DNA from 3 places in the Romboutsia sp. Marseille-P6047 genome. Region 3 is predicted to be linked to each of the others. Evidence: predicted binding sites of a transcription regulator. Region 3 holds the regulator's gene; each other region holds the start of a gene.
What was found. The regulator HrcA, encoded in region 3, represses chaperone genes, less so after heat shock. The targets are predictions, from matches to a motif close to TTAGCACTCNNNNNNNNNGAGTGCTAA.

Region 1: EIH23_RS11575 (co-chaperone GroES) is a predicted target of HrcA. The motif match lies at 6,920-6,946, and genes of this name have one in related genera.
Region 2: EIH23_RS11665 (Hsp20/alpha crystallin family protein) is a predicted target of HrcA. The motif match lies at 4,755-4,781, and genes of this name have one in related genera.

What each region holds. Positions count from the first base shown of each region.
Region 1 is NZ_UWOT01000011.1:47,940-58,450, reverse strand. It holds gene guaA (glutamine-hydrolyzing GMP synthase) at 1-1,009, opposite strand, end outside; gene guaB (IMP dehydrogenase) at 1,015-2,478, opposite strand; purine riboswitch at 2,694-2,795, opposite strand; partial or broken gene larC (nickel pincer cofactor biosynthesis protein LarC) at 2,836-3,968, opposite strand; gene larB (nickel pincer cofactor biosynthesis protein LarB) at 4,037-4,780, opposite strand; gene groL (chaperonin GroEL) at 4,938-6,557, opposite strand; gene EIH23_RS11575 (co-chaperone GroES) at 6,577-6,861, opposite strand; gene cls (cardiolipin synthase) at 7,055-8,545, opposite strand; gene EIH23_RS11565 (DNA-3-methyladenine glycosylase family protein) at 8,563-9,438, opposite strand; gene EIH23_RS11560 (deoxynucleoside kinase) at 9,618-10,280, shown strand; gene EIH23_RS11555 (deoxynucleoside kinase) at 10,273-10,511, shown strand, end outside.
Region 2 is NZ_UWOT01000011.1:70,006-80,516, forward strand. It holds gene purD (phosphoribosylamine--glycine ligase) at 1-775, shown strand, start outside; gene EIH23_RS11660 (phosphoribosylformylglycinamidine synthase) at 804-4,670, shown strand; gene EIH23_RS11665 (Hsp20/alpha crystallin family protein) at 4,822-5,256, shown strand; gene htpG (molecular chaperone HtpG) at 5,403-7,307, shown strand; gene EIH23_RS11675 (conjugated bile salt MFS transporter) at 7,387-8,694, opposite strand; gene EIH23_RS11680 (hypothetical protein) at 9,329-10,511, shown strand, end outside.
Region 3 is NZ_UWOT01000022.1:19,321-29,831, reverse strand. It holds gene EIH23_RS15405 (16S rRNA (uracil(1498)-N(3))-methyltransferase) at 1-493, opposite strand, end outside; gene prmA (50S ribosomal protein L11 methyltransferase) at 503-1,444, opposite strand; gene dnaJ (molecular chaperone DnaJ) at 1,714-2,874, opposite strand; gene dnaK (molecular chaperone DnaK) at 3,001-4,836, opposite strand; gene grpE (nucleotide exchange factor GrpE) at 4,901-5,485, opposite strand; gene hrcA (heat-inducible transcriptional repressor HrcA) at 5,506-6,528, opposite strand; gene hemW (radical SAM family heme chaperone HemW) at 6,629-7,756, opposite strand; gene EIH23_RS15370 (APC family permease) at 7,962-9,287, opposite strand; gene lepA (translation elongation factor 4) at 9,464-10,511, opposite strand, start outside.

The DNA.
Region 1 (10,511 bases), on a different contig from region 3:
CTCCATGCCCACTTTCTACTATATCTGGATATATAGTTCCTTGAACTAAAAAGTCCATTTTTCCTAATTTAGCTGATTCTTCTTCAAATACTCTTATGAATTCTTCACCTATTATTTTTCTCTTAGATTCTGGCTCTGTTACTCCCTTTAATTTACCTAAGAATCTATCTTCACAATTAACTCTAATTAAGTTCATATCAAACTTATCTCTGAATATTCTTTCTACATCGTCACCTTCATTTTTTCTAAGTAAACCATGATCAACAAATACACAAGTTAAGTTATCTCCTATAGCTCTGTGTACAAGTACAGCAGCAACAGATGAATCCACTCCACCACTTAATGCACATAGTACTTTTTTGTCACCTATTATAGCTTTTAATTCATTTATCTTATCTTCTATAAATGTATCTGTAGTCCAGTCTCCACTTACACCACAAACATTATATAAGAAGTTAGTAAGAACTTTATCTCCTTCTAAACAATGTTCAACTTCTGGATGGAACTGTACTCCATACAATTTTTTCTCTGTATTTTCCATAGCAGCAACTGGACAATCTTTAGTATGAGCTACTATTTTAAATCCATCTGGAACTCTATCTATTAAATCTGTATGACTCATCCATACAATATTTGTTGACATACCTTCAAATATAGTAGATTCTTCATATTTTATTTCAGTTCTACCATATTCTTTTTCATTAGCATTACCTTTTCTTACATTTCCACCCAATACATGAGACATTATTTGTACTCCGTAGCAAATACCTAGTATTGGTACTCCTATATCAAATATCTCTTTTGATATCGTAGGAGAGTTATCTAAATATGCACTATTAGGTCCACCTGTAAATATTATCCCTTTCGGATTCTTCGATTTTATTGTTTCTATATCTGTAGTATAAGGTATTATTTCACAGTATACATTATTCTCTCTTACTCTTCTTGCTATTAATTGATTATATTGTCCCCCAAAATCAACTACAAGTACTAATTCATGCTTCTTCATATTGTCTACATATCTCCTTGTGAACTATAGTTTGGCGCTTCTTTGCTTATTGTTATGTCATGTGGATGACTTTCTTTTAATGATGCTGCTGTTATTTTTACAAATTGAGCTTTTTCTTGTAATGCAGTTATCGTTTGCGCTCCACAGTATCCTAGTCCAGATCTTATACCACCTAACATTTGGAATATTATATCTTCAGCTCTACCCTTATATGGAACCATTCCTTCAACACCTTCTGGAACTAATTTCTTAGCATCGCTTTGGAAATATCTATCTTTAGAACCCTTCTCCATAGCTGCTATAGATCCCATTCCTCTATATGTTTTATATGATCTACCTTTGTAAAGAACTGTTTCACCCGGACTTTCTTCTGTTCCAGCAAACATTGATCCCATCATACAAACTGATGCTCCACCTGCTAATGCTTTTACAATATCTCCTGAGTACTTTATACCACCATCAGCAATTATAGGTACGTTATACTTTGCTGCAACCTGAGCACAATCCATAACTGCTGTTAATTGAGGAACCCCAATTCCTGCAACAACTCTTGTTGTACATATAGAACCAGGACCAATACCTACCTTTACACAGTCCGCTCCTGCTTTTATTAAATCTTCTGTAGCTTGAGCTGTAGCAACATTTCCTGCTATTACTTGAAGTTCTGGATATACTTCTTTTATTCTTGTAACAGCATTTATAACTCCTTTAGAATGTCCATGAGCACTATCTAAAACAACTACATCAACATTAGCTTTCACTAAAGCTGACACTCTTTCTATAAGGTCTGATCCTATTCCTACTGCTGCTCCACATAAAAGTCTTCCATGTGAATCTTTTGCTGAGTTTGGATATTGAATTTTCTTTTCTATATCCTTTATAGTTATTAAACCTTTTAAGTAACCTTCATCATCTACTATAGGTAGTTTTTCAATTTTATGTTTCTTTAGTATAGCTTGAGCTTCTACTAAATCAATTCCTTCTCTTGCAGTAACTAAATTTTCTTTAGTCATAGCATCTTCGATGCGTCTAGTCATATCATCTTCAAATTTTATATCTCTATTAGTTATTATCCCAATTAACTTATTATATTCATCTACTATTGGAACTCCTGATATCTTATATCTACCCATTATATCATCTGCATCTTTTATTGTATGATCTTTTGATAAATAGAAAGGATCTACTATAACACCACTTTCACTTCTTTTAACTTTGTCAACTTCTAACGCTTGTTCTTCTATCGTCATATTTTTATGGATTATTCCTATACCACCTTGTCTAGCCATTGATATAGCCATTTTTGACTCTGTAACTGTATCCATACCTGCACTCATTAAAGGTATGTTAAGTTTTATTTTATTAGTTAGATATGTTTCTGTCTTAACATTTTGTGGCAATACCTCTGATTTTTGTGGTATCAGTAAAACATCATCAAACGTTAAACCTTCTTTTATTATAGTTGCCATAGTTTTTCTCCTTTCATTATTTACCTTATCGAATTTTTTATTATATATTTGTATTTTTGTTCGTATTAAAAAAGTATAAATAAAAAAACCTGTATAATAACTTCAAATTTTTACTTAGAAGTGAAATTACTATACAGGCTTTCAAAGTATCCATTTATAGCTAACATATAGGGATTCATTTATCAGCCTACATATTTACTTTACTTTGATACTTTGCTAATAATAATTTCACTCATAGTCAAGATATTTACGGTATCTCGGTAGAAACTCCCAAACCTTATTTTCGGGTATATACGAGTGACGTTTAATTTCAATTTTATTTCTTTAGGTGTATATAAATTTATCAAAATTTATTCCTTATGTCAACAATTTAGAATTAATTTTCTGTTTTATTATACAGTTTATTTCAAAATATACTTCATTTATGCTTATATCATATCGTTTTGCTATAGATTTACATTCTTCATACTCAGGAGTAGCTTTAATTAGTTTATTATTATAGTATCCTAACTTTACAGTAACTTCACCATATTTTGTATGTATTTTTTGAAAAGATCTATTTAGTTCCTCTCTACTATACTTATTATACCTTACCCCAAAACTGCTAGTTTGTATAAGTATAATTTCTATAAATCTATTTAAGTCTTGCTCTTTGCACAATACACATAATTTAGTTGCTGGTCTATTTTTTTTCATATATATACTTTCTGTATATATATCTAATACACCCTCATCTAATAATTTCTCATATAAATAAGAGTATACTTCCGGAGACATATCATCAATATTACAAATTATTTCATATATAAATTTTTGTTTTTTTTTATACCTAATACACTTCTCAACATATTAGGTATCTCAAATGTCTTATGACCTATCCCATATCCTATTTGTTTTGGTTCAAATTCTAATACATCAACAAATTCATCACATAATGTTTTTATTATTGCAGCTCCTGTCGGAGTTGTACACTCTCCTTTTACAGAATTTAACTTTATAGGAACTCCTTTTAATATTTCTAAAGTGGCAGGTGCTGGTATAGGCATAACACCATGATCGCATTTCACAAGTCCCGAACCTACTGGAACATGTGTTGAATATATTTTATCCACGCATAGTAAATCTATAAGTATACATGCTCCTACAATATCTACAATAGAATCTATTGCTCCGACTTCATGAAAATGAATTTTATCTATAGTAGTACCATGAACATTAGCTTCAGCCTCACCGATTGTCATAAATACTTTTTTAGCCATACTTTTTACATTTTCATTTAAATAACTTTGATCAATTATATTATATATATCTACTAAATGTCTATGAACGTTTTGCTCTTTTATTATTACATCTACATTTGTCCCTTTTATTCCATTTTCAATCTTAGATATTATTTTTATTTCAAATTCGTTATTTAAATTCAACTTACTCAGTTCTTCTAAAAATATTTCCTTCGAAACTCCTAAGTTTAAAAGAGTTGCTAAAGTCATATCCCCTGATATTCCATTTACAATATCAAAATAAATTATCCTTTGATCCATATCTTACCCCCATTAACCTACTTTAGCTTATTAATCATTGAAGCTAGATAACCTGCTCCAAATCCATTATCTATATTAACAACTGATATCCCAGATGCACAACTGTTTAACATTGTTAAAAGCGATGATAATCCTCCAAAATTAGCTCCATATCCTACAGATGTTGGTACAGCTATTATCGGTACATCTACAAGTCCTCCTACAACACTCGGCAATGCTCCCTCCATACCTGCAACAGCTATTATTACCCTCGCACTTTCAATTATATGCTTTTTACTTAATAACCTATGTATTCCTGCAACTCCTACATCATATATTCTCTCTACAGTATTACCTAAAAATTTAGCTGTATAATAAGCTTCATCTGCTACTGGTATATCTGATGTTCCTCCTGTAATCACAACAATCTTGCCCTTCCCGTTATTTTCTATATCATGATTTTGTATTTTTAAAATTTTCGAAATATCTTCATATTCTGCATTAGGGTAAATTTGTTTTACTTTGTTATAAGTTTCTTTTCTACACCTTGTACCAAGTATATTACTGTTTTTTTGTGTCATTCTTTCTATTATCCCAATAATTTGATCATCATTTTTTCCTTCACAATAAATAACTTCAGGATACCCTGTCCTTATTTTTCTATGATGGTCTATATTAGCGTACCCTATATCCTCATATGGTAAATCTTTAAGGGACTTTAAGGCTTCATCAATATTAACCGAACCATTTTTAACCCCACTTAATAATTCTCTTATATCCATATTATACTCCCCTTAATTTATATTTTAATTTACACTATGTATTAATTATAACTTATCAACTTATGTGTTTTCCATTATTATCCTTATAAAATGCAATAAAAAACGTCATGAAGACATTAAATTTAATATCTTCATGACGTTTTTATTTAAACTTTAATTACATCATCCCTGGCATTCCGCCACCCATTGGAGGTTGTTCTTCTCCTGGTATATCAGCAACAGCAGCCTCTGTTGTTAAAAATACTCCTGCTATAGATGCTGCATTTTGTAAAGCACTTCTAGTAACCTTAGTTGGGTCAACTATACCTGCTTCTATCATATTTACATATTGTTCATTTAGTGCATCAAAACCAACTTCAGGTTCAGAAGTCATTACATTCTGTATTATAACTGCACCTTCAAGTCCTGCATTAATTGCAATTTGTCTTAATGGCTCTTCTAGTGCCCTTCTTACTATTTGAGCACCTATTTTAGCTTCACCATCTAAGTTTTCTATTAGTTTTTCCACAACTGGTATTACGCTTACCAATGCAGTACCTCCACCAGCTACCATACCTTCTTCAACACCAGCTCTAGTTGCATTTAGTGCATCTTCTATTCTTAGCTTTTTCTCTTTCATTTCAACTTCTGTTGTAGCCCCAACTTTAACTACAGCTACTCCACCAGAAAGTTTAGCTAATCTTTCCATTAATTTCTCTTTATCAAATTCAGAAGTAGTTTCTGATATTTGATGTTTTATTTGACTAACTCTATTTTCTATATCTACTTTTTCTCCAACTCCACCTACTATTGTAGTAGTTTCCTTATTAACTTTAACAGAAGATGCTCTACCTAATAATGATAAATCCGCTTCTTTTAATTCATATCCTAATTCTTCAGATATTACTGTTCCTCCAGTAAGTATAGCTATATCTTCTAACATTTGTTTTCTTCTATCTCCAAACCCTGGAGCTTTAACTGCAACAACTTCAAATGTTCCTCTTAATTTGTTAACTACTAATGTAGATAATGCTTCACCTTCAACATCTTCAGCTATTATTAATAACTTTCTACCTTGTTGAACTATTTGCTCAAGAACTGGTAATATTTCTTGTATATTAGATATTTTCTTGTCTGTTATTAATATGTATGGGTCATTTAATACTGCTTCCATCTTATCTACATCTGTTACCATATACGCAGACACAAATCCTCTATCAAATTGCATACCTTCAACTGTATCTAATTCAGTATGCATAGTTTTAGATTCTTCAACAGTTATAACACCATCTCTTCCTACTATTTCCATAGCTTCAGCTATTAATTTCCCAACCTCTTCATCTCCTGCCGATATAGAAGCTATTTGAGATATAGACTCTTTTGTTTCTATAGTTCTTGATTGAGATTTTAATTCTTCAACTGCAACTTCAACAGCTTTTTGTATACCTTTTCTTATAAGTATTGGATTAGCTCCTGCAGTTACATTTTTTAAACCTTCTCTTATAATAGCTTGAGCTAAAACTGTAGCAGTAGTAGTACCATCTCCTGCTACATCATTAGTTTTTATAGCAACTTCTTTAACAAGTTGAGCTCCCATATTTTCAAATCTATCTTCTAACTCTATTTCCTTAGCTATAGTAACACCATCATTTGTTATTAATGGTGCACCAAATTTTTTATCTAGTATTACATTTCTTCCCTTTGGTCCTAATGTAACTTTAACAGTATCTGCTAACTTATTCACACCAGTTTCTAAAGCTTTTCTTGTATCTTGAGCAAATTTAATTTCTTTAGCCATCTTAACCCCTCCTAATTAATTATTCTACAACAGCAAGTATTTCGCTTTGTCTTAATATTGTATATTCTTGTCCATCTAATTTAACTTCAGTTCCAGAATATTTTTGGAATATAACCTTATCTCCAACTTTTAATTCCATAGTTATCTCTTTTCCATCAACAATTCCTCCTGGACCAACTTCAACAACTTCTGCTATTTGAGGCTGTTCTTTAGCAGCTCCAGGTAAAACTATTCCACTTGCAGTTTTTTCTTCTGCTTCAACTTTTTTAATTACAACTCTGTCAGCTAATGGTCTTATTTTCATTGTTTATACCTCCTAATGAATTTTTATATGTAGATTGAAATATTAATTAACTTATATTTTATCACTCTTTAATTAAGAGTGCTAACAATTATTATGATATACCAATCACATATATTTTTCAACTCTTTTTAAGTATTTTAAAACGCCCATTTTAGACATAATTCCCCCTTTAAAATGCATTAATGTTAGAATATTATAATATTGGAGAAAACAATCTAGCTATAGATTCTTTAGACTTTTTAACTATACTTCTATTTTTAAATTCATCTATATTTATTTCTTCACTGTTTTTCATATCCTCAAAGAAGTCATCCTTCATTAATTTAATAACAGTTTGATCATATATAAATGCATTTATCTCAAAATTTAACATGAAACTTCTTAGATCCATATTAGCAGAACCTGTAGATGCTATAATATCATCTATAATAATGACTTTCGAATGAATGAATCCTTTATTATATAAATATACTTTTCCTCCAGATTTCAGGATGTCATCAAAGTATGAATAAGAAGCTGTATTAACTATTTTATGATCTACTATTTTAGGGAATATAATTCTAACATCTACTCCACTTAATGCAGCGCTCTTTAAAGCTCTTAATATACTTTCATCTGGTATAAAATATGGTGTTTCAATGTATATGCTTTTTTTAGCTTGGCATATACCTAAAAAATATGCATAGTGTATAGCCTCCCAATCACTATCTGGACCACTTGCTACAACTTGTATCATAGAATTTCCACATTCACTTAACTTAGGAAAATATTCTTTATCTAATAAAACTTCTTTTGTATTGTAATACCAATCAATTAAAAATGTCATTTGCAACATATATACAGATGTTCCTTCTATTCTAATATGAGTATCTCTCCAATATCCAAACTTTTTGTTTTTACCCATATATTCATCGCCTATGTTTACTCCTCCTGTATATCCTATTTTCCCATCTATAACAGCTATCTTCCTATGGTTCCTATAATTTAATTTACCTCCTATAATAGGAAACTTAGTAGGTAAAAATGGTACAATCTCTATACCATAAGACTTCATCTCATTAAAAAATTTTCTATGAAACCAAAATCTCCAACACCCTACATCATCATATAAAATTCTAACTTTAACATTTTCTTTAGCTTTTTTTATTAATAGTTGTTTTATTTTTTGACCTATTTCACTATCTTTTATAATAAAGTATTCTAAATGTATATGATTATTAGCTTTACTTATATCATCCAAAAGATTTTTAAACTTTTCATTTCCATCTATAAATATATCTACTTTATTGTTTGTAGTGAAAGGAAACATACCTGTATTTAGTAATAAACTTATTATTTTTAGACGTGCGTTGTCCTCTTCATTATCTTTTAAGAATTTGCTTATGCTAATGGTATCTTGTTCTAACTCTATTAATTTATTTATTTCTTCTATATTTTTAAATAGTTTCTCTTCCTTCATATTACTAGCTAACTCTTGGGTTTTAAATATCTTTATTTTCCTTAAATTTCTTCCAAAAACAGCGTAAATAATTAAACCTATCCCTGGTAGTAAAATAAATATCAATAGCCAAGTTACAGTTTTAGAAGGGTCTCTATTTTCAAGTAATATTGTCATTGATATTATGGTCCCTGATATATAGGATAAAATTAAAAATCCTAATATTAAACCTTGTACAATATCCATATTCCCTCCCTATTAGACTATCTACCTATACCCAACTCTCTAGCATAGTAGAATAGATATTGTTGTGCGAACCCAGCTAAATCTCCAAACTTATCAATAGCATATGCTCTTATTTTTGGTAAACTCATATCTTCTGTAACATAAAATTCTTGCATTACTCTTTTTACCCAAACATCAACAGGGAATGTATCATATTTTCTCATCCCAAATAATGCTATACAATCACCGACTTTAGGTCCTACACCATTAAATTTCAATAACTCTTTTAAACATTCATCCGTACTTAATTTAGTATATTCACCCACATTATCATTGTCCTCAACAACTCTTTGAGTTGTGCTTTTTATATACTTATCTCTAAATCCAGTTTGACAGGCTCTTATTTCTTCTTGCGATGCCTTATTTAATTGTTCAGGAGTTGGAAACGAGTAATATTTTTTTCCATTATACTCCCCTATATACTCTCCAAATCTCTCTGATAAATTTTCTATTGCTCTTTGAATCATTGGTATTCTATTATTTGACGAAATTATAAATGATATAAGCATTTCCCATCCATCTTGCTGAAGTATCCTTATTCCCCATCCAAAATCACTTGCTTTATCTAAATATTCATCCATACTTCTCAATGTGTTTTTTATCTCTGTATAATTTCTTTCTAAATCAAAGTAATTAAACCAAATGTTATTAAAGTCCTCTAAATTAGTATTATTTAAATAAACAATATTTCCTTCTCTTTTTACATTTAATATTTTTCCTTTTGCTACACCTGTATAAGAATCATCATCTTGTCTATGCCATCTAAAACATTGACCACATTCAAATATATGCTTAGGATCAAAATCTGTGATTCCTTCTAATACAACTGAGTTTTCTTTTTCATATACATTCATTATTTTTTCTCCTTATTTGTTATTTTTACGTTTGTTTATAGACTTAATTTACCCATTATGCAATTAATTTAAATAATCTTTTTATCATATACAAACTTAGTTCTAAAAATCTAGAGTAGAATTAATTAAAATTTTTTGATAAAATACACTAGACATTAATCAGTAGAAGGTGAACTTATATGAACGATAGAGGTATTTTTATTGCTATAGAGGGTCCTATTGGAGTAGGTAAAACTACTCTTGCAACAATCCTTAATGAACACTTCAATTATACTCTTTTAAGAGAAATAGTTGAAGAAAATCCTTTTTTATCAAAGTTTTATACAGATATAAAAGGTTATGCTTTACAAACAGAAGCATTCTTTTTATTTAATAGAGTAAAACAATTAGAAGACACAGAAAAAGAGCTTTTAAGCAACCATATTGGTGTTGTAAGTGATTATCATATAATAAAAAATCTTATATTTGCAGGTTTAACACTTGATAAAATGCAATTTCATAGATATAAACAAGTGTACAATACTTTTGTTAATGATTTACCTCAACCAGATATAATCGTATACTTGAATTCTGATACAGATGTGTTGATGAAAAGAATTGCTATGAGAGATAGAAGTTTTGAAAGACAAATGGATAGAAATTATATCGATGAGTTAAGATCTGAGTATAAATATTATTTTAACCCCCTATCTATAAAACATAATTTTATGGGAAAAGAACCTATAATCATAGAAATAGATAATTCTAATTTAGATTTCTTAAATAATGAGAAAGACAGAAATTTCATAATAGACAAAGTAACAAAAGCAATGACAACTTTAGGAGGACAGCAACATGTTTAAATTAATAAACCAAAGTAATACTCCCGCTAGTAGAGATAAGTTTATAACTGTAGCAGGAAATGTAGGTGCTGGAAAATCAACTTTAACAAAATTAGTGGGAGAAAAACTAGGTTTTGAAACTCACTTTGAAAAAGTTGATGGTAATCCATACTTAGAAGATTTTTACCAGAATCAAGAGGAGTGGGGGTTTCATCTTCAACTTTATTTCTTAGCTCAGAGGTTTAAACAACA
Region 2 (10,511 bases), on a different contig from region 3:
AGAAGATGCAATATATACATTAAAAGAAATGATGACAAATAAGAAATTTGGAGATGCAGGAAATAAAATAGTTATAGAAGAGTTTCTAAGTGGAATAGAAACATCTATATTAGCATTTGTAGATAACAATATTATAGTTCCTATGGTAAGTGCAAAAGACCATAAGAAAGTATATGACAATGAAGAAGGACCTAATACAGGAGGTATGGGAACTTTTTCTCCAAGTGAAGTGTATACAGATGAATTAGCCAAAAGCATAAAAACAAATGTATTAGATGCTACATTAGAGGGATTTAAAAAAGATAAATTAAATTACAAAGGAATATTATTTGTAGGTTTAATGATTACAGAAGATGGACCCAAAGTATTAGAATATAATACTAGATTTGGGGATCCTGAAACTCAATCGATTTTATTTAGATTAGATACGGATTTAAATAAAATAATGAATGCAATAATAGACAATAAACTAAGTGATATAGAAATAAATTATAAAGATGAAGAATCAGTTTGTGTAATGCTTACATCTATAGGGTACCCTGATTCTTATGAAAAAGGAAAGATAATAACTGGACTTGAGAATCTAGATAAAGATATAGTTGTTTTCCATAGTGGAACTAAGATGGATAATGGAAACTTGCTTACAAATGGTGGAAGAGTAATTGGATTAACAGCAAAAGCAGCTTCAGTAAAGGATGCAGCAGAAAAGGTATATGAAAACATTAAGAAAATAAGCTTTGAAGGTATGCATTATAGAACTGATATAGGAGTTTAGAATTTTCTAAAAATATGGGGGGAAAGGCATGTTAAATACTGAAAATGTCAAAAGAATATTAGTTGAGAAAAGACAAGGCTTTGACCTTGAAGCTAAAGCTTTAAAGAAAGATTTAGTAGAAAATTTACATATAGATACTATAGAAGATATAAGAGTATTAAATAGATACGATATAGAAGGTATATCTGGCGAAGCTTACAGTAATGCGGTAATAAGTATATTTTCTGAGCCCAATTTAGATGTAATTTATCATGAAGAAATATCGAATTTAAATAAATATGATAAAAGAATATTTGCAATAGAATATTTACCAGGACAGTATGATCAAAGAGGTGACTGGGCATCACAATGTATACAAGTAGTTAATAATGGAGTTAGACCTATTATAAATACAGCTAAGGTTTATATACTAAGTGGTAATATAACAGATGAGCAATTTAATAAAATAAAAAGATATTGTATAAATCCTGTAGATAGTAGAGAAGCTAGTTTAAATAAACCAGAAACATTAAAAAAGGAAACCGAAATACCTACTTCAGTAGAAATATTAAATGGATTTATAGATTTAAGTTATGAAGGGTTACAAGATTTCTTAGAGGGAAGAGGTCTTGCTATGACAATACTTGATTTAGAACATATCCAAAAATATTTTAAAGACACGGAAAAGAGAAATCCAACTATAACAGAAATAAAAGTATTAGATACTTATTGGTCGGATCATTGTAGGCATACTACTTTTATGACGGAAATAGAAGATGTTCAAATAGAAGAAGGTAAATATACAGATATAGTTAAAGAAGCTTATGAAATGTATATTAATTCAAGAGAAAAAGTATATATAGATAGAAAAAAAGATATATGCTTAATGGATATAGCAACAATAGCTATGAAAGAATTAAGAAAAGATGGTAAGTTAGAAGATTTAGATGTAAGTGAAGAAATAAATGCATGTAGTATAAATGTTGATGTTGAAATAGAAGGTAAGATTGAAAAGTATTTAGTAATGTTTAAAAATGAAACTCACAATCATCCAACTGAAATTGAACCATTTGGTGGAGCTGCTACTTGTTTAGGTGGAGCTATAAGGGATCCATTATCAGGAAGAAGTTATGTATATCAAGCTATGCGTGTAACTGGAAGTGCCGATCCTAGAACGTCTTTAGAAGATACATTATCAGGCAAATTAATGCAAAGGAAAATAACTACTGAAGCAGCTCATGGATATAGTTCATATGGTAACCAAATAGGATTAACCACAGGTCAAGTTGCTGAAGTATATGATGAAGATTTCGTAGCAAAGAGAATGGAAATAGGTGCGGTTATAGCAGCAGTACCTAAAGAAAATGTAGTTAGAGAAAGACCAATATCAGGAGATGTAATAATACTTCTTGGTGGAAAAACAGGAAGAGATGGATGTGGAGGAGCTACTGGTTCATCTAAAGAACATAGTGAAGAATCAATACTTAATTGTAGTGCTGAAGTTCAAAAAGGTGATGCTCCTAATGAAAGAAAAATACAAAGATTCTTTAGAAATAAAGAAGTTGCACAAATGATAAAAAGATGTAATGACTTTGGAGCGGGTGGAGTTTGTGTTGCTATAGGTGAAATAGCAGATAGTTTAGATATAAACTTAGATTTAGTTCCTAAAAAGTATGATGGACTTGATGGAACTGAACTTGCAATATCAGAATCTCAAGAACGTATGGCGGTTGCTATAAATAAAGAAAATAAAGATAAATTTATAGCTTTAGCTAAAGAAGAAAATTTAGAAGCTACTCATGTTGCTACAGTAACAGATACAGGTTATTTAAGAATGTTTTGGAATAAAAAGGCTATAGTAGATATTAATAGAGAATTCTTAGATACAAATGGTGTGAAACAAACTACTAAGGTTCATGTTAGTAAAGTAAATGAAGAGAAAACTTTTTTTAATTCAAGTTCATATAAAAATGATAGTGAATACTCATCGACTGATGGAGTTTGTATATTTTCAGAAGGTTTATCAGATATAGCTCTAGCTAAAGAAGTTTCATTAAAAGATAAATTTATAGAAACATTATCAGATTTAAATGTTTGCTCACAAAAAGGATTAGTAGAAAAGTTTGATAATACAATAGGAAGCAATACTGTACTTATGCCGTTTGGTGGTAGGTACCAAAGTACTCCAGCTCAAGGGATGGTTGCGAAAATTCCTGTACTTAAAGGGGAGACGAATACCTCTACAATAATGACATATGGATATAATCCTAAGATAGGTAAATGGAGTCCATTCCATGGAGCGTTATATGCAGTTGTTGAATCTGTGTGTAAACTTGTTGCTATTGGGGGTAATTATAAAACAACAAGACTTACTTTACAAGAGTATTTTGAAAAGCTTGGGGATAATCCAACTAAGTGGGGTAAACCATTCTCTGCTTTACTTGGTGCATTCTATGCTCAAAATAAACTTGAAATACCTGCAATAGGTGGTAAAGATAGTATGTCAGGAACATTTAAAGATATAGAGGTTCCTCCAACGTTAGTTTCTTTTGCTGTGGATACTGTAGATGCAAAAGTAGTAGTATCCCCAGAATTTAAGAAGGCTAATTCAAAAGTTGTAATGTTATGCACAGAAAGATTAGAAAATGGAGTTGTTAACTTTGATGAATTAAAGAAAAATCTAGAGAAATTAAGAGAACTTATACACAAAAAACAGGTTTTATCAACATATGCATTAGGATTTGCAGGCGTAGGTGAAGCTATAAGTAAGATGGCATTTGGCAATAAAATAGGATTTAAATTTAATGAAGAATCTAGTAATTTATATGAAGAAACGGATAAACTATTTGAAGCAAGTTATGGAAATATAGTTCTTGAACTAGCTAGTAATGATTTAAGTATACTAGATGGATATAACTATATAGTATTAGGTAATACAATTGAAAAAGAAAGTATAGTTATAGCAGATGAAGACATATTATTAGACGAACTATATAAAGCGCATTGTGATACTTTAGAGCCAATATTCCCAACTAAATCTATAGAAATTAAAGATAAGATAGAAACTATAAACTTTGTATCAGGTGGAGAAGCTAAAAAATCATCTATAAGTATTGTATCTCCTAAGGTATTTATACCAACATTCCCTGGAACAAACTGCGAGTATGATTTATCTAAAGCATTTGAAAAAGCAGGAGCTAATGTAAGTATAAAAGTATTTAAAAACTTAACTTATAAAGATATAGAAGAATCTATAGATACAATAGTTAAAGAAATAAAATCTTCACAAATGATTATGCTACCAGGAGGATTTAGTGCAGGAGATGAACCTGATGGTTCTGCTAAATTTATAGCTACAGTATTTAGAAATGAAAGGGTAGCAGAAGCTGTAAATGAATTTTTAACTAAGCAAGATGGGTTAATGCTAGGTATTTGTAATGGATTCCAGGCTCTTATAAAGCTTGGATTAGTGCCATATGGTGAAATAAGAAAGCCAAGTGTCGATGCACCAACACTTACTTATAATAATATAGGAAGACATCAAGCTAAGATGGTTCAAACTAGAATAGCTTCTAATAAGTCACCTTGGCTAGCTAATACATCTGTAGGTGATATACATAGTATACCTATATCTCATGGAGAAGGTAAATTTGTTGCTAATGAAGAAACTATGAGAACTTTAATAGAAAATGGACAAATAGCCACTCAATATGTAGACTTTAATGGAAATGCAACTTATGATATAGATTTTAATCCAAATGGATCTTTCTATGGAGTTGAAGGTATAACTAGTGTAGATGGAAGAATATTAGGTAAAATGGGTCACTCTGAGAGAATTGGAAATCAAGTATGTAAGAATATATTAGGTGAAAAAGACCAAATGATATTTGAATCAGGTGTGAAATACTTTAAATAAAAAAAATAAGGAGTGCAAAATGGCATTCCTTATTTTTTTATTTAAAAAAGAATTATATATAAAATAAAAGTTTTATATAATTTATTAGCACTCATCGGTTGACAGTGCTAATAAAAAGAGTATAATAATAATTGTAAGGAAGGTGATATATATGAAATTAGTACCTAGAAGAAATATAGGAAATTTATTTAATGATAGTTTTTTTGATGAGTTATTTGAAAATGAGTTTTTTAAACCAGTTAATTATCAAAAAATGATGAAAACTGATATTCAGGAGCAAGGTGATAATTACATTATAGACATGGACTTACCAGGATTTAAAAAAGAAGATATAAAAATATCTTTAGACAATGGGTATTTAATAGTTAGTGCATTTAAGAGTGAATCTAATGAGGAAAATAATGCAGAAAGAAACTATATTCATAGAGAAAGATATACAGGACAATGTTCTCGTAGTTTTTATGTTGGGGACAGTGTAAAAGAAGAAGATATAAAAGCTGGTTACAATAATGGAATTTTACAACTAATAGTTCCAAAATTAAATATAAAACAAAATGAACCTAAAAAATATATATCTATAGATTAATATAATAGATTGGATTTAAAATTTAAAGTATAGTTAGAAAATTTATAGGATATCAGAGTTAAGGATAGAATATATAAATTAAGTATAGTTTATATATTTTATCTTTAACTATAGATAGACTATAAATTTTTAATTTTATAAATAAAATGACATTATTAAAAGGAGGGGTACTAGTGTCAGTACAAAAAGGTAGTATTTCAATACATACAGAAAATATTTTCCCTATAATAAAAAAATGGTTATACTCTGATAAGGATATATTCATAAGGGAACTTATAAGTAATGGATGTGATGCAGTAAATAAATATAAGAGGTTAGTTTCACTAGGAGAAGCTAATGATAATGGGGATAGCAAATACAAGATAACCGTATCAATAAATCAAAACGATGGAACTTTATGTTTTACTGATAATGGTATAGGTATGACAGCTGAAGAGGTTGAAAAATATATAAATCAAGTTGCATTCTCTGGTGCAGAAGATTTCTTTAATAAGTATAAGGATAAGATAGAAGAATCTAATGATATAATAGGCCATTTTGGACTAGGATTTTATTCTTCGTTCATGGTATCTAAAAAAGTACAAATAGATACAATGTCTTATATAGAAAATGCACAACCGGTTAGATGGGTATCAGAAGATGGGCTTGAGTATGAAATATCTAAATCTGATACTAGAACAGAAAGAGGAACAAGTATAACTCTATATTTAGATGATGATAGTAAAGAGTTTTTAAATGAATATGAAGTAAGAGAAATTATAGAAAAATATTGTTCATTCTTACCTGTTGAAATTTATTTAGAAGCTTCTGATGATAAAAATGATGAGGGAAGTAATGATGAATTTGAAAAAAAACCTTTAAATGATATTAATCCTCTATGGTTAAAATCACCTAAGGATTGTACAGATGAAGAGTATAAAGAATTTTACAGAAAGGTATTTAATTCTTTTGAAGAGCCCTTATTTTGGATACATTTAAATGTGGATTATCCATTCAACTTAAAGGGGATACTGTATTTCCCTAAATTAAATAATGAATTTGAATTAGTTGAAGGAAAAGTAAAACTTTATAATAATCAAGTATTTGTAGCAGATAATATAAAAGAAGTTATACCAGAGTTTTTATTATTACTTAAAGGTGTAATAGATTGTCCAGACTTACCTTTAAATGTATCTAGAAGTTTCTTACAAAATGATAGAGATGTTACTAAGATATCTAAACATATAGTTAAGAAGGTGGCTGATAAACTAAAATCTCTATTTAAAAATGAAAGGGATGAATATAATAAGTTCTGGGATGATATACAAGTATTTATAAAATTTGGATGTTTAAAGGATGAATCTTTCTATGAAAAGATAAAAGATTATATCTTATTTAAAGATATAGAAGGAAATTACATGACATTAAATGATTATAAGGAATCTTCAAAAGAAAGTCATGAAAATAAAGTATTTTATATAAGTGATCAGAAGCAACAATCTCAATATATAAAATTGTTCAAAGAATATGGATTAAACGCAGTTGTGTTGGATTCCAGTATAGATAACCATTTTATTTCTTTTATGGAGTATAAAGAAGCAGGCACTAGCTTTAATAGAATAGACTCAGATATATCTGAAGTATTAAAAAATAAAGACGAATCTAATATGAAAGAAGAAGATAAAAATATATTAAAAGATATATTTAAGAGTATATCTGAAAATAAAATAAAAAATTACTCTGTTGAAAGCTTAAAAAATGAAGAAATACCAGCTATAGTATTGGTATCAGAACATACCAGAAGAATGATGGAAATGCAATCTAGGTTTGTAGGTATGGATTTAGGTATGAATCTCCAAGAAGAAAAAACTCTTGTTATAAATGAAAAGAATCCTATAATACAAAAGATATTATCATTAAAAGGCAATGAAGATAAGAAAGAAAGTATAGATTTAATATGTAATCAAATAATAGACTTAGCATTATTATCAAATAAGGAATTAAAACCAGAAGAATTAGAAGAATTTATACAGAGAAGTAATAAGTTAATGAGTATTGTAATTTCTTTATAGTAATAATTATATAGGAAATCAAAATGCTGTTAATAAACCTAACTTTATATTTGGTTTATTAACAGCATTTTTTATATTATTAAGATATTCTTTTTGTTTCAGTCACATTATTTTCTTTGTTTACTCTTAATATAGTTGAGCATGCACTTATTAAACCGATATAAGCGATTATTGCATAAACTATGGTAGATATCCAACCTGCATTCCAACCAAATCTATCTAGAATTATTCCGAATATAGGCGAACCTATAGCGAATCCTAAGGCAAAGAATACTTGTATCAATCCTAGTATAGTACCATAATCTCTATCACCGAATAATACTCCAGTCATATATGAAGGGCCCATAATATATGAGAACATTGAGATACCTAACCCAGCAGCAAATATATATGCAAGTTCATTTATATTAGGAACAAATATTAAACAAATACCACATGTAACAACTAAAATACCTGCAAGACCAAATGATTTAGATAGTCCTAATTTATCAAATAATACTCCTCCGAATAGATTACCGAATATTGAGAAAAAGCCAAATAAAGATGCAATCATAGCAGCAGGCATTCTAAGTTGACCAGAAGCTTCTAGATTTTGAAAGAAGGCTATAAATTGAAGTACCATACCACTTACATAGAATCCTACAAATATAAATGATATACCAATTATCCAAAACTGAGCCATTTTAGTTACTTCTGATACTTTATAACCCCAAGGTATATGATTTATGGCATGTTCTTCTCCTTTTTTCTTTTTAGGTATATTAGCAGCTAATTCAGCATCAGATTTCGGCATTCTTATAAGGAATATTGAAATTAGTAATGATGTAATTAAAGCTATCATACCAAATCTTAAATAAGCTCCCCTATATCCTATGTTTGGATCAGATAACCATTTTCCTGCTAACACTTGAAGGAATATATTACCTATACCACCTCCGGAAAATGCAATACCCATAGCAAGGCCTTTATTAACTTTGAACCAAGAGTTAATAAGCGTTGGAACTCCTATAGCTGATACTATTGCAAGCCCTACTTGAACCAATGCAGCTATTGCATAATATGCAAATAAATTATTACCTGCAAATGAATATAACATAAATCCTCCACCAAGTAGTATAGAACCAACTATATATAATACTTTCGCATTAACTTTAGTGAATAATTTTCCTATAAAAGGAGAACAAATAGCAGATGCTATAGTACCTATAGTAAATATTAATGAAAATGCAGCAAAGCTAAAACCTTCTCCTTTCACAACATAATTTGTAAATGCAGGTGGTAGGTTAGCGCCTACTCCAAAGGGAATGATTTGTATAAGTAAGCATGCTATAACGATTATCCATCCATAAAAAAATTGATTTTCTTTTTTGTTATTAGATGCATTCATAATATAAGTTTCCTCCTTAAATTAAACAATATATATTACTTGGAAGTTAAAATAGTACCTAGTAAGAAAGTTTTAAAAATAAATTATTTCAATATAAGTTTATCTTTTACAATAATTATTAAAAAATGTATGTTAGTCTAAAATAAGTAGAAAATATATTTATAAATAATTAAAATGAATAATTTAATTTGATATTAGAGGTGTGTTGAATAAAGGATTTTAATTTAACAATATAAAAATAGGTATCAAGAGAAACAACTATGTAAATAGTTGTCTTTGTTAAATATAAATTTAATACACTTTATTTGCAGTATTGAATTTCGAAATTAAAATTATGTTATAATTTGTCGGCGAACAATACATAACACTATATTTTAATCTATTACGAAAATTTATTATTAAAGTTAAAAATATACTTAAAAATATATTACATTATAAACATAACATATAAGGATATACACCAACAAATGAAATAAAATGATGAAACTTGAAATAAAAAGATTCAATTTTATTAAATAAATGATAAAAAACTAAAAATACGACTATTTTCGATAAAATAGATATCATAACATTGTGTACATAATATGGGTATGATATTATAAAAATGTGCATTTTACAAAAAGGAGGGTTAGAAATGATTGAAAGAGAATTTGGTAAATTAATTGAGAAATTAATTTATTTTTCGGGACAAAAGAATTACTCTCTAGCTATGGAATTAGGATATGATGTATCTTATATCAGTAAGTGGATTAATTCAACTATGTTACCAGCTGCTAAGAATATAAAAAATATAAGTAAAATTACAGCTGATTTTATAGTAAAATCTTCAAGTGAGTCATCACTACGTGATATAAGTGATTATTTTGAAATAAATACTACAGAAAATGAAAATAAAAGTGAAATTTTGAAAAAAACGATAGAAGAAAAGTTAAGTGAATCTTATTTATATAGTTACAATAAAAATAATAAAAAAACATTAAAAAAAGATATTAGAAAAAATAATAGTATACAAACAATAAATCCTACACTTAGAAAAAAATATTTAGATGATGAGATAATAAGTTTTATAGAAGAAGCGGGGCTTTCAGATATGACAGTACTTTGTAATTTATTTTCTTTAAATAGAGAAGATAAGGTGCATCTTGCAGGAATAAGAAATGGTGAAAATAATAAGTCTAGTAATCATAAAGAGTTAGTGAAAATGAAGTACTTGATAAGTTTTGATTCTGATAATGATATTAAAGAAATAATATTTGATGTGATGTTGTTCATAAATATGGTTACATCAAGGGGGAGGATTAATGCTGAATTATATAGTTGTGACTTTCCATCAAATATATTTATGTCAGCAGTAAAAAATAAATGTGCTCATACAGCTATTTACAACAATCATAAGTGTATAACAACGATAACATCTACAGATGATGATGTAGTTGATGAAATGTACCATACTTTAGAAGAGATGATAAGCACTCAAAGTAGACATATGTTTAGAAAAAAAACACCAGAAGAGATAATTATAAGCCAACGCTATATGAATTACATCATGGATCAAGATTTAAGGTGGTTAGTTGGATCAGTAACTGAGTTGTTTATGCCATCAGATTTATTTTTAGAAATTGGTAAAAATATTTTTGGAGATGAGAAAGAAGCGTTAATTAAGCTAAAAAAAATAGATACAATACTACAAAATGTAACATATAATTCTAAATTAAATATTATCATGTATGAATCAGTGTTTAGAACATATGTATCTAGTGGAAATATGACATTTTTCAATAAGCCTATAAATTTAAGTTTAGAACAAAGACAGCGTC
Region 3 (10,511 bases):
TTTTCATGTCTTCTAAAGCTTCTTTAAAGCTTAAAACACCTCTTAGCTTTGGTATTATACCTCTTTTACTTTGCTTAGCAGCTTCATAAATAATTCTTTCCCAACGCTCTATTTTTTTATCTTCTTTTTTATCATCAACTTTAGCTACACTTCTTTTAGTTTGAACTAATATTATTTCATCTACACCAACTTCAGTAAGTTTTTGTAATATCATTTCCATTTTAGGTCCTTTAGGAAGCCCTTGATATAGTCTTACTCTTACATCAGCTTCTCTTTTTATCTCAACCTTATTAAGTATATTTAGCTCCACCAAATCCTTGCTTATATCTGTAATTTCACAAATATACTCCGTGTTATCCTTATCGCATACTTCTATTTTTTCTCCGATTTTACATCTTAACACCTTTGAAATATGTTTTACATCTTCACCTTCGATAATACAAGTATTTTCTTCTAAATTAATATTTTTCTTTTCTATAAAAAATCTATCCATAAACTACACCTACTTAAGTTTAGCAACTATTGCATTCCATTCGCCTAATGTTTTTACTTCAACTATTTCAAATCCATTTTCTATTAAACTTTCCTTAACTTCATCTACTTTAGCATGTATTATACCTGATGATATAAATACTGCATCCTCTTTCATACAACTATGAACATCTTTTGCTAATATTTTTATTATATCAGCTATTATATTAGCTACAACTACATCAGCCTTATCATCTACCACATCTATTAAGTTTCCATGAAGAACCTTAACAGAATTCTCTACATTATTATGAGCAACATTTTCTGCTGCTACCTTTACAGCTACTTCATCTAAATCAACAGCTATTACATCTTTAGCCCCAAGTTTTGCAGCAGCTATAGCAAGTATTCCACTTCCGCATCCTATATCAAATACTTTAGAATCTTCTCTTACGTACTTTTCTAGTTCTCTCATACACATTGTAGTAGTTTCATGAGTTCCTGTTCCAAATGCCATACCTGGATCTAATTCTATTACTAAATCTCCCTCTTGGACTTCATAGTTTTCCCAAGTTGGTTTTACAACTAATTTTTCTCCTATTTTAGTAGGCTTGTAGTATTTTTTCCACTCATTAGCCCAATCTTCTTCATTAACTTGTCCTAAAGATACACTTCCTTCACCTATATCTATACCAAATCCAGTTAAAGATGAAACTTTTTGTTTTATAGTTTCCACTAATTCCATAACATTTCTTTCTTCTGATATGTATGTTTTTATTAATACACCTTCGCTGTTTCTCTTATTAAAAACTTCTTCCTCAACATAGTCCCAATCTAGTTCATTTTTCTTTTGGAAGAAGAAATCCTTAGGGTCTTCTATCATAACTCCACCCGTTCTTAAGTCATCTAATATGTTAGTTATAGCTTCAACAGCTTCCGTAGTAGTTTTTATAGTCACTTCAATCCATTTCATATTTATGTCCATCCTTTACTATTAAATTTCCTATTTTTCCGTAAATTTTATTATATCATATTTATTATTATCTTTTATAACATTCTTTTATACAATTTTAAATTATTATTTAAATTATATAGAAATCATGAATGAGTAATATTTTATACTTCTACTATTTTAATAAAAAAACTGTATTAGTTAGGTATTTTAACTATAATAGTTCAAAGTAAACAATTATCTAAACTCTGAACTATTATAATTAAATTTTATCCTAATTAATACAGCTTTTATTTTTTCTTAAACATATCTTCTATTTTTTGTCCGAATGTCCTCTTTTTTTCATGAACCTCATCACCAGACTCTTTAGCAAGTTCTCTTAAAAGTTCTTTTTGCTTATCTGTTAAGTGCTTTGGAGTTTCAACCACTACTTTAACATATTGGTCACCTCTAGAGCTTCCTCTAAGTTTTTGTATACCTTTTTCTCTTAGTCTAAACACTGTTCCAGTTTGAGTTCCAGCCGGTACATTATATGATACCTTTCCATCTAATGTAGGCACTTCTATTTCTCCACCTAAAGCAACTTGTGAAAATGATACTGGCATTTCTAAGTATACATCATATCCTTCTCTTGTAAATAATGAATGTTTCTTAATATTTACAACTATATAAAGGTCTCCTCTTGGACCACCTTTCGATCCAATTTCACCTTGACCAGAAAGCTTAATCATTTGACCATCATCTATACCAGCAGGTATATCTACTTCGATAGTTTTAACTTTTCTAGTACTTCCTGTTCCATGACATTTATTACATGGTGATTCTATAATTTCTCCCTCTCCATGGCATTCGCTACATGTTCTAGAGCTTGCTATGTTACCAAAAGGAGTTCTTTGAACAGTTCTAACTTCTCCACTACCATTACATGTTGGACAAGTTTTCTTAGATGTACCTGGTTTTGCACCAGATCCATGACATTCATTACACTCTTCACTTCTATTTATCTTTATTGAAACTTTCTTACCAAAAGCAGCTTCTTCAAAATCTATAGTTACATTTTGTCTTATATCAGCTCCACGTTCAGGACCTCTTCTTCTTTGACGGCTTGAGCCACCAAATCCACCTCCGAACATATCTCCAAATATATCTCCGAATATGTCTTCGAATCCTCCAGCTCCCCCTGAGAAGCCTCCAAATCCTTGACCACCAAATCCGCCTTGTCCATTTACACCTTCATGGCCAAATTGATCGTAAGTTCTTCTTTTATTTTCATCTGATAATACTTCATAAGCTTCATTTATTTCTTTAAACTTTTCTTCTGCCTCTTTATTATCAGGGTTTCTATCTGGATGATATTGCATTGCTAGTTTTCTATAAGCTTTTTTTATCTCTTTCTCATCAGCACTCTTACCTACACCCAGTACCTCATAGTAGTCTCTTTTAGTACTCAAGTTTGTCACCACCTTTATCTTACAAAATAATAGCTTGTAGAATATTAAAACTACAAGCTATTATTCTTTATATTTAACAGATTTAACATTCTATTTTATTATATAAAATTACTCTGTTTTTGTAACCTATTTTTCGTCATTTACTTCTGTAAAGTCAGCATCTACAACATTATCATCTTGTGGCCCTTCTTGAGAAGCTCCTTGTGCTTGTTGTTCTTGAGCTGCAGCTTGATACATTTGTTCAGATATTTTTTGGAATCTGTTCATTACTTCATCCATAGCTTTTCTTATTTCTTCAGCTGTAGCATCTTCTCTATCTTTTACAGCTTTTAAATCAGCTATTGCAGCTTCAACATTAGCTTTGTCATCTGCATTTATTTTATCAGCAACTTCATTTAAAGTCTTTTCTGTTTGATATATAGTAGATTCAGCTTGATTTAATGCTTCTATTTTATCTTTCTTTTGCTTATCAGCTTCAGCGTTCATTTCAGCTTCTTTTACTTTTCTTTCTATTTCTTCTTCACTTAAATTAGTTCCTGAAGTTATAGTTACTTTTTGTTCTTTTCCAGTTCCTAAGTCTTTAGCAGTAACATGAACTATACCATTAGCATCTATATCAAAAGTAACTTCTATTTGAGGTATTCCTCTTTGTGCTGGTGGTATATCAGTTAATTGGAATCTACCTAAAGTAGTATTGTCGTAAGCCATACTTCTTTCACCTTGAAGAACATGTATATCAACAGCAGTTTGGTTATCTTGAGCAGTTGAGAATACTTGAGACTTCTTAGTTGGTATAGTTGTATTTCTTTCTATTATTTTAGTAAATACATTACCTAAAGTTTCTATACCTAATGATAATGGAGTTACGTCTAATAATAATAAGTCGTTAACTTCACCAGTTAAAACACCAGCTTGTATAGCAGCACCTGCAGCAACACACTCATCTGGGTTTATACCTTTATGAGGATCTTTTCCTATAAACTTCTTAACAGCTTCTTGAACAGCTGGTATTCTTGTAGATCCACCTACTAATAATACATCATCTATATCAGATGTAGATAATCCTGCATCTTGTAATGCTCTTTTTGTTGGTTCCATAGTTTTTTCAACTAAATGAGAAGTTAATTCATCAAATTTAGCTCTACTTAAATCTATATTTAAATGCTTTGGACCTTCTGCAGTAGCTGTTATAAATGGTAAGTTTATGTTTGAGCTCATTGTTGAAGATAATTCTTTTTTAGCTTTTTCAGCAGCTTCTTTTAATCTTTGAAGAGCCATTTTATCATTTCTTAAATCTACACCTTCAGCTTTTTTGAATTCATCAGCTAAATAATCTATTATAACTTGGTCAAAGTCATCTCCACCTAATCTATTATTACCAGCAGTAGCTAAAACTTCGAAAGTACCATCACCTATTTCAAGTATAGATACGTCAAAAGTACCTCCACCTAAGTCAAATACTAATATTTTCTTTTCTTGATCTAATTTATCCATACCATATGCTAAAGCTGCAGCAGTTGGTTCATTTATTATTCTCTTAACATCAAGACCTGCTATTCTACCAGCATCTTTAGTTGCTTGTCTTTGAGCATCTGTAAAGTAAGCTGGTACTGTTATAACAGCTTCAGTTACAGGTTGACCTAAATAACTTTCAGCATCAGCTTTTAATTTTTGTAATATTATAGCTGATATTTCTTGTGGAGTATATCCTTTACCATCTATGTTAACTTTGTAATCTGTTCCCATATGAGTTTTTATTGATATTACAGTTTTATCTGCATTTGTAACCGCTTGTCTTTTAGCAGGTTCTCCTACTATTCTTTCTCCATCTTTAGTGAAAGCTACTACTGATGGAGTAGTTCTCATACCTTCTGTATTTGCTATTATTTGTGGTTCTCCACCTTCAAGTACTGCAACACAAGAGTTAGTTGTTCCTAAATCTATTCCTATTACTTTTCCCATAATTTATATCCTCCTTAAGTGATTTATTATAATTTAAATTTTTATAAATTTACTTACATTTTACTTAGCAAGAAACTTTAACCATTGTAGGTCTTATTACTTTAGTTCCTAACTTATAACCTTTTTGAAGTACCATTATTACTTTGTTAGCATCTATGCCATCTACACTTTCTTGCATAACTGCTAAATGTAGATTTGGATCAAAGTCAGCATTTTCTGCTTCTATTTCCTCCACACCAAATTTAGCTAATGTATCCTTAAGTTGCTTATGAACTAAGTTTATACCTTCAAATAAATTATCTTCTTTATTATCACAAGCTTCAACAGCTCTTTCCATACTATCTATAACTGGTATAAGTTCAGTTATTATTTTTTCATTAGCGAATAAACCAATTGTTTCTTTCTCTTGATTTGTTCTTCTTATATAATTTGAGTATTCTGCTTGCAACCTTTGATATTTTTCTTTTTCTTTAGTTAATTCTTCTTTCATTTTTTCTTCATCTAACCTCGTATTTATGTCTATTACATTATCATCTTGGCTAGACTCAGTTGATTCTTCAGCACTAACGTCTTGTGTATTAACCTCTTGATTTTCCACTTCTTCGTTTACTAAAGTATCTTTTTCATCTTGTTGAATATTTTTTTCCAAGATACTGCACCCCTCAATTTTTATTTTTTATTATTAATCAGTAAGTTGATATAACTTATTATAGAGTAAATCCTAGAATAATCCATTCTAGTAGGCCCTATAAAGCTTATTCTTCCTACTGAGTTTTCATCAACTTTGTATGTGGTTGTGACAACACTATATTCTTGAGCTTCTGCAACTTCATTATCACTACCAATAATTATATTTGTATTATCTTTTAATATACCTTTAGATTTTGTCATCTTAGTTATATTATCTTTTTCCTCTAGCATATTGAAAAAAGATCTTGCCTTTAATACATCATTAAACTCTGGATAGCTTAATATATTTGTAGCTCCACTTAAAGTCATATAAAGCTCTTCACTTGATAAATTTGAATTCAACGCATTTATAAGTTGATCAATTAAATTAGAGTACTCTCCAATTTCATGTTTTATAAACGCTACAAATCTATCGTCTAAATGAGTTATTGTTTTTCCACCTAGCTTTTTAGTTAAATTATCAGAAATTATATTCAATTTTGTTTGTTCTAAATAAACTTTAGTGGATATAGTTTCTTTCTTTATATCACCTTTGTCTGTTACTACAATTAATAAAATATTATTTTCATTCATACTAACTAATTGTATATGTTTAATAGTGCTATAATTAACTAAGTTTTTTGCAAATCCTATAGTTGTATAGTTTGTAAGCTCAGATAATAACTTTGAAGTTTCATGAATAAGATCTTGTATGTGATTTATATTATCACGAACACATTTTTCAATCATCTTTTTATCTGTGTCACTTAATTCACTAGTTGCCATAAGTGTATCTACATATAATTTATAACCTTTTTCCGTTGGTACTCTACCAGCAGATGTATGAGGTTGGATTAAATATCCTAATTCTTCTAGATCTGCCATTTCATTTCTTATCGTAGCTGCACTTACACCTAAGTTATACTTTTTAGATATAGTTCTTGATCCTACAGCTTCGGCAGTATCTATGTAGTCTTTTATTATTGCTTTAAGGATATTTAACTTTCTTTCATTTAATTCCATCCTTGCACCTCCCTGCTGTTAGCACTCACTAAATCCGAGTGCTAAAAAGATTATATTTAATTTATATCACTATAAAGTTATTTTGTCAACACTTTTACTATTAATTCATAAATTCAATAAATATACTATTAGATATTTCTCGTCCTCTTTGAGTTAATTTCATACTTTCCTCAGTTATAGATATTAATCCTTTTTCACTTAAATCTCTTAATTGACTTTTATAAACTTCTAGAAAATCAATATTAAATTTATTTTTAAAATCATTAAATTTTATTCCGTCATTCATTCTAAGACCCATAAATATTTTCTCTTCTATACTATCTTGTTTACTAAGTATCTCTTTACTTTCTATAGGTTTTTCATTTTTTTCAATCATTTTATGATATTCATTTAAATCACATACGTTTCCATATCTAATATTTTTAATATATCCAGAAGCACCTGGTCCTAATCCTATATAATGTTCACACTTCCAGTAAAGTATATTATGCTCACATTCAAATCCTTCTTTAGCATAATTTGATATTTCGTACTGTTTATATCCTTTTGAATTTAGATAATTTATTGTATATTCATACATATCAATATCAGTATCTTCATCCATAAGTTTAAATTCTTTTCTTTGATGCATGTTGTATAGTTCTGTACCTTCTTCTAATATTAAAGAATATGCAGATATATGAGTCGGATTTAAATGCGTTATCTTTTCTAAACTTTCTTTCCACTCCTCAAATGTCTGATTAGGAAGACAATACATTAAGTCTACATTTATATTTTTAAATCCCTCTTTTAAAGCTTCTTTATAATTTTTCTCAAACTCGTCATAACTATGTATCCTTCCAATATATTTTAAATGATTATTTTGAGTCGCTTGTAAGCCTATACTAAGCCTATTTATCCCACACTCTCTCATTGCTCTAAGTTTATCTACAGTTAACGTTCCAGGATTACACTCTATAGTTATCTCTGCATTATCACTTACCTTAAAATTTTCTTTTATAGATTTAAATATATATTTAATTTCACCTCCATTTAGTATACTTGGAGTTCCTCCGCCTAAAAATATACTTGTTATTTCTTCGCTTACTTCATTTTTATATAATTCCATTTCTTTCCTTAAATCTTCTAAATATGTACTTTTTAGATTCTTATCTAATTTAAATGAGTTAAAATCACAATAGTTACATTTTTTTACACAAAATGGAATATGTATGTACAATCCAAACATTCAAATACCTACCTTAATATCTATTTTTGTAATTTATATTTTACTCTAAGTCATCTTATTTTTACCATATTATAGTTATATAAATTTCTATATAATAAAAAAAGATTAAAATATAAGCCTAAAAACACTTTATATAGAACTTATATTTTAATCTATTTTATTTTACCCATTTTTTTCAATTTAAATATTATTTTCTATTAAAATTTTAATGTTCATTTTTTTTAGACATATAACTATATACTGGAATACCTATTAAAGTTATAATTATTCCTCCTAATGCTATAATCGTAGCAGTAATTAATTGATTAACTATAACGAATAACCCTCCAACTATAGCTATTATTGGTATTAGAGGATATAAAGGAACCTTATATGGTCTATCTAATTCTGGATTATCTTTTCTTAACTTTATAACACCTATAAAAGTAAGTACATAAAATACCCATACTATAAATACAGTTAAATCTGTTAATAAGTTAAACTGTCCAGATAAAGCATATATACAAGCTAATATAGCAACTAGCCAAGTTGAGTTTGTAGGAGAGCCTCCTTTATTTACTTTTGATAATGCTTTACTACCTGGAATTATATTTTGTCTAGCTAAAGTATATGGTATTCTAGGTCCTGTAAGAAGATAACCATTTAGTGTTCCAAATACAGATATTAATATACCTATTGTTATTATCTTTCCTCCAATATCACCAAATAATCTTGTAGCTACCAATGTTGCTGGTGATGTAACTAATGCTAATTCTGATGCATCTGCAACTCTCAAATAGGCTAAATTTATAATTATATATACCGCCATAACCGCAGATAAACCTCCAACTATTGCAGTCGGTAAGTCCTTACCTGGATTTTTCATTTCACCCGCTATAGCCCCTACATTTATCCATCCATCATATGCAAATAAAGTTGCAATAAGTACTTGTCCCATTGCAGTACTTGCATTTACTCCAGGCCCAACTAATGGTGAAAATACACTATTACCTCCATTACCTTTTATAAATCCAAATATTATTATTAATATTAATGGCAATAATTTACCTATTGTTGCTATATTTTGTATAGCACCACCAAAAGAAGATCCTATATTATTTAGAAGAGCTAATAGTATTATTATACCCAAAGCAATAGGAAGAACTATAGACATATTCGTTGCTGAATATCCAAATAACTCTGCACATTGTTGAGCAAATATTACAGCTATAGCTGCTATTGTACCAGGAAAAAATAATACAGTTTGCATCCATCCTGTTAAAAAGCCCCACTTTTTTCCATATATTTCTTCTATATATACCATCATGCCTCCAGTTCTAGGAATAGCTGCTGATACTTCCGCTGCCGTAAGACCAGCCATAATAGTTATAATACCACCTACTATCCAAGCTATTATACCAAGACCTGGAGCACCATTTGTTGTAGTATATATTGCTTGAGGTTTAAAAAACACACCAGAACCTATTACTAGCCCTATTACGGTAGATAATGCGGTTCCCAATCCTAAGGTCTTCTTTAATCCATTACTCATAAGCTGCCTCCTTACCAAATATAATAAAAAATATATTTTTTTACATATTTAGTATTACCAGCTTCTCTTTAATTATTAAATTTAATATATTGGTTACATATCTTAATATCTTATTAAATAAAAAAACAGACACATATTTTTATGTATCTGTTTTTTTATTTTATTTAAATTTAATATTAATCATCTAATTTCAGTACAGACATAAATGCTTTTTGTGGAACTTCTACAGATCCTATTTGTCTCATACGTTTCTTACCTTCTTTTTGTTTTTCAAGAAGCTTTTTCTTACGAGAAATATCTCCTCCATAACACTTAGCAAGAACGTCTTTTCTAAGTGCACTTATAGTCTCTCTTGCAACAACTTTATTTCCAACCGCTGCTTGTATTGGAACAGCAAATTGATGTCTTGGTATTTCATTCTTTAACTTCTCACACATAGCCTTACCTCTTGGATAAGCTCTACTTTCATGAACTATAAAACTTAAAGCATCTACTTGCTCTTTATTTATTAATATATCAAGTTTTACAAGATCTGAAGGAACATATCCTTTTATCTCATAATCTAGAGAGCCATATCCTCTTGTTCTTGATTTTAATGCATCAAAGAAATCATATATAACTTCATTTAACGGAAGATCATAGTGAAGCATAACTCTTTTTTCATCTATATATTCCATATTTAACATTGTTCCACGTCTTTCTTGACATAGCTCCATAACTACACCTACATAATCCTTAGGAACAATGATATCACCTTTTGCAATTGGCTCTTCTATCATTTTTATCTCAGATACTTCTGGTAAGTTTGCTGGATTTTGAACCATTACTATTTCTCCATCAGTCTTAGTAACTCTATATATAACAGAAGGAGCAGTTGTAACTAAGTTCAGATCAAACTCTCTTTCTAATCTTTCTTGTATTATTTCTAAATGTAAAAGACCTAAGAATCCACATCTAAAACCAAATCCTAATGCAGCCGATGTTTCTGACTCAAACTCAAGAGCAGCATCATTAACTTGCATCTTTTCTAATGCATCCCTCACATTTTCATACTTTTCACCTTCACCTGGATATATACCACAATAAACCATTGGAGTAGCTTTCTTATAACCTGGTAATGAATTTTCAGTAGGATTATTTGCATCAGTAATTGTGTCTCCCACATGACAGCTTCTTATATCCTTTATGCTGGCAGCTATATAACCAACATCACCTGCAGCTAAT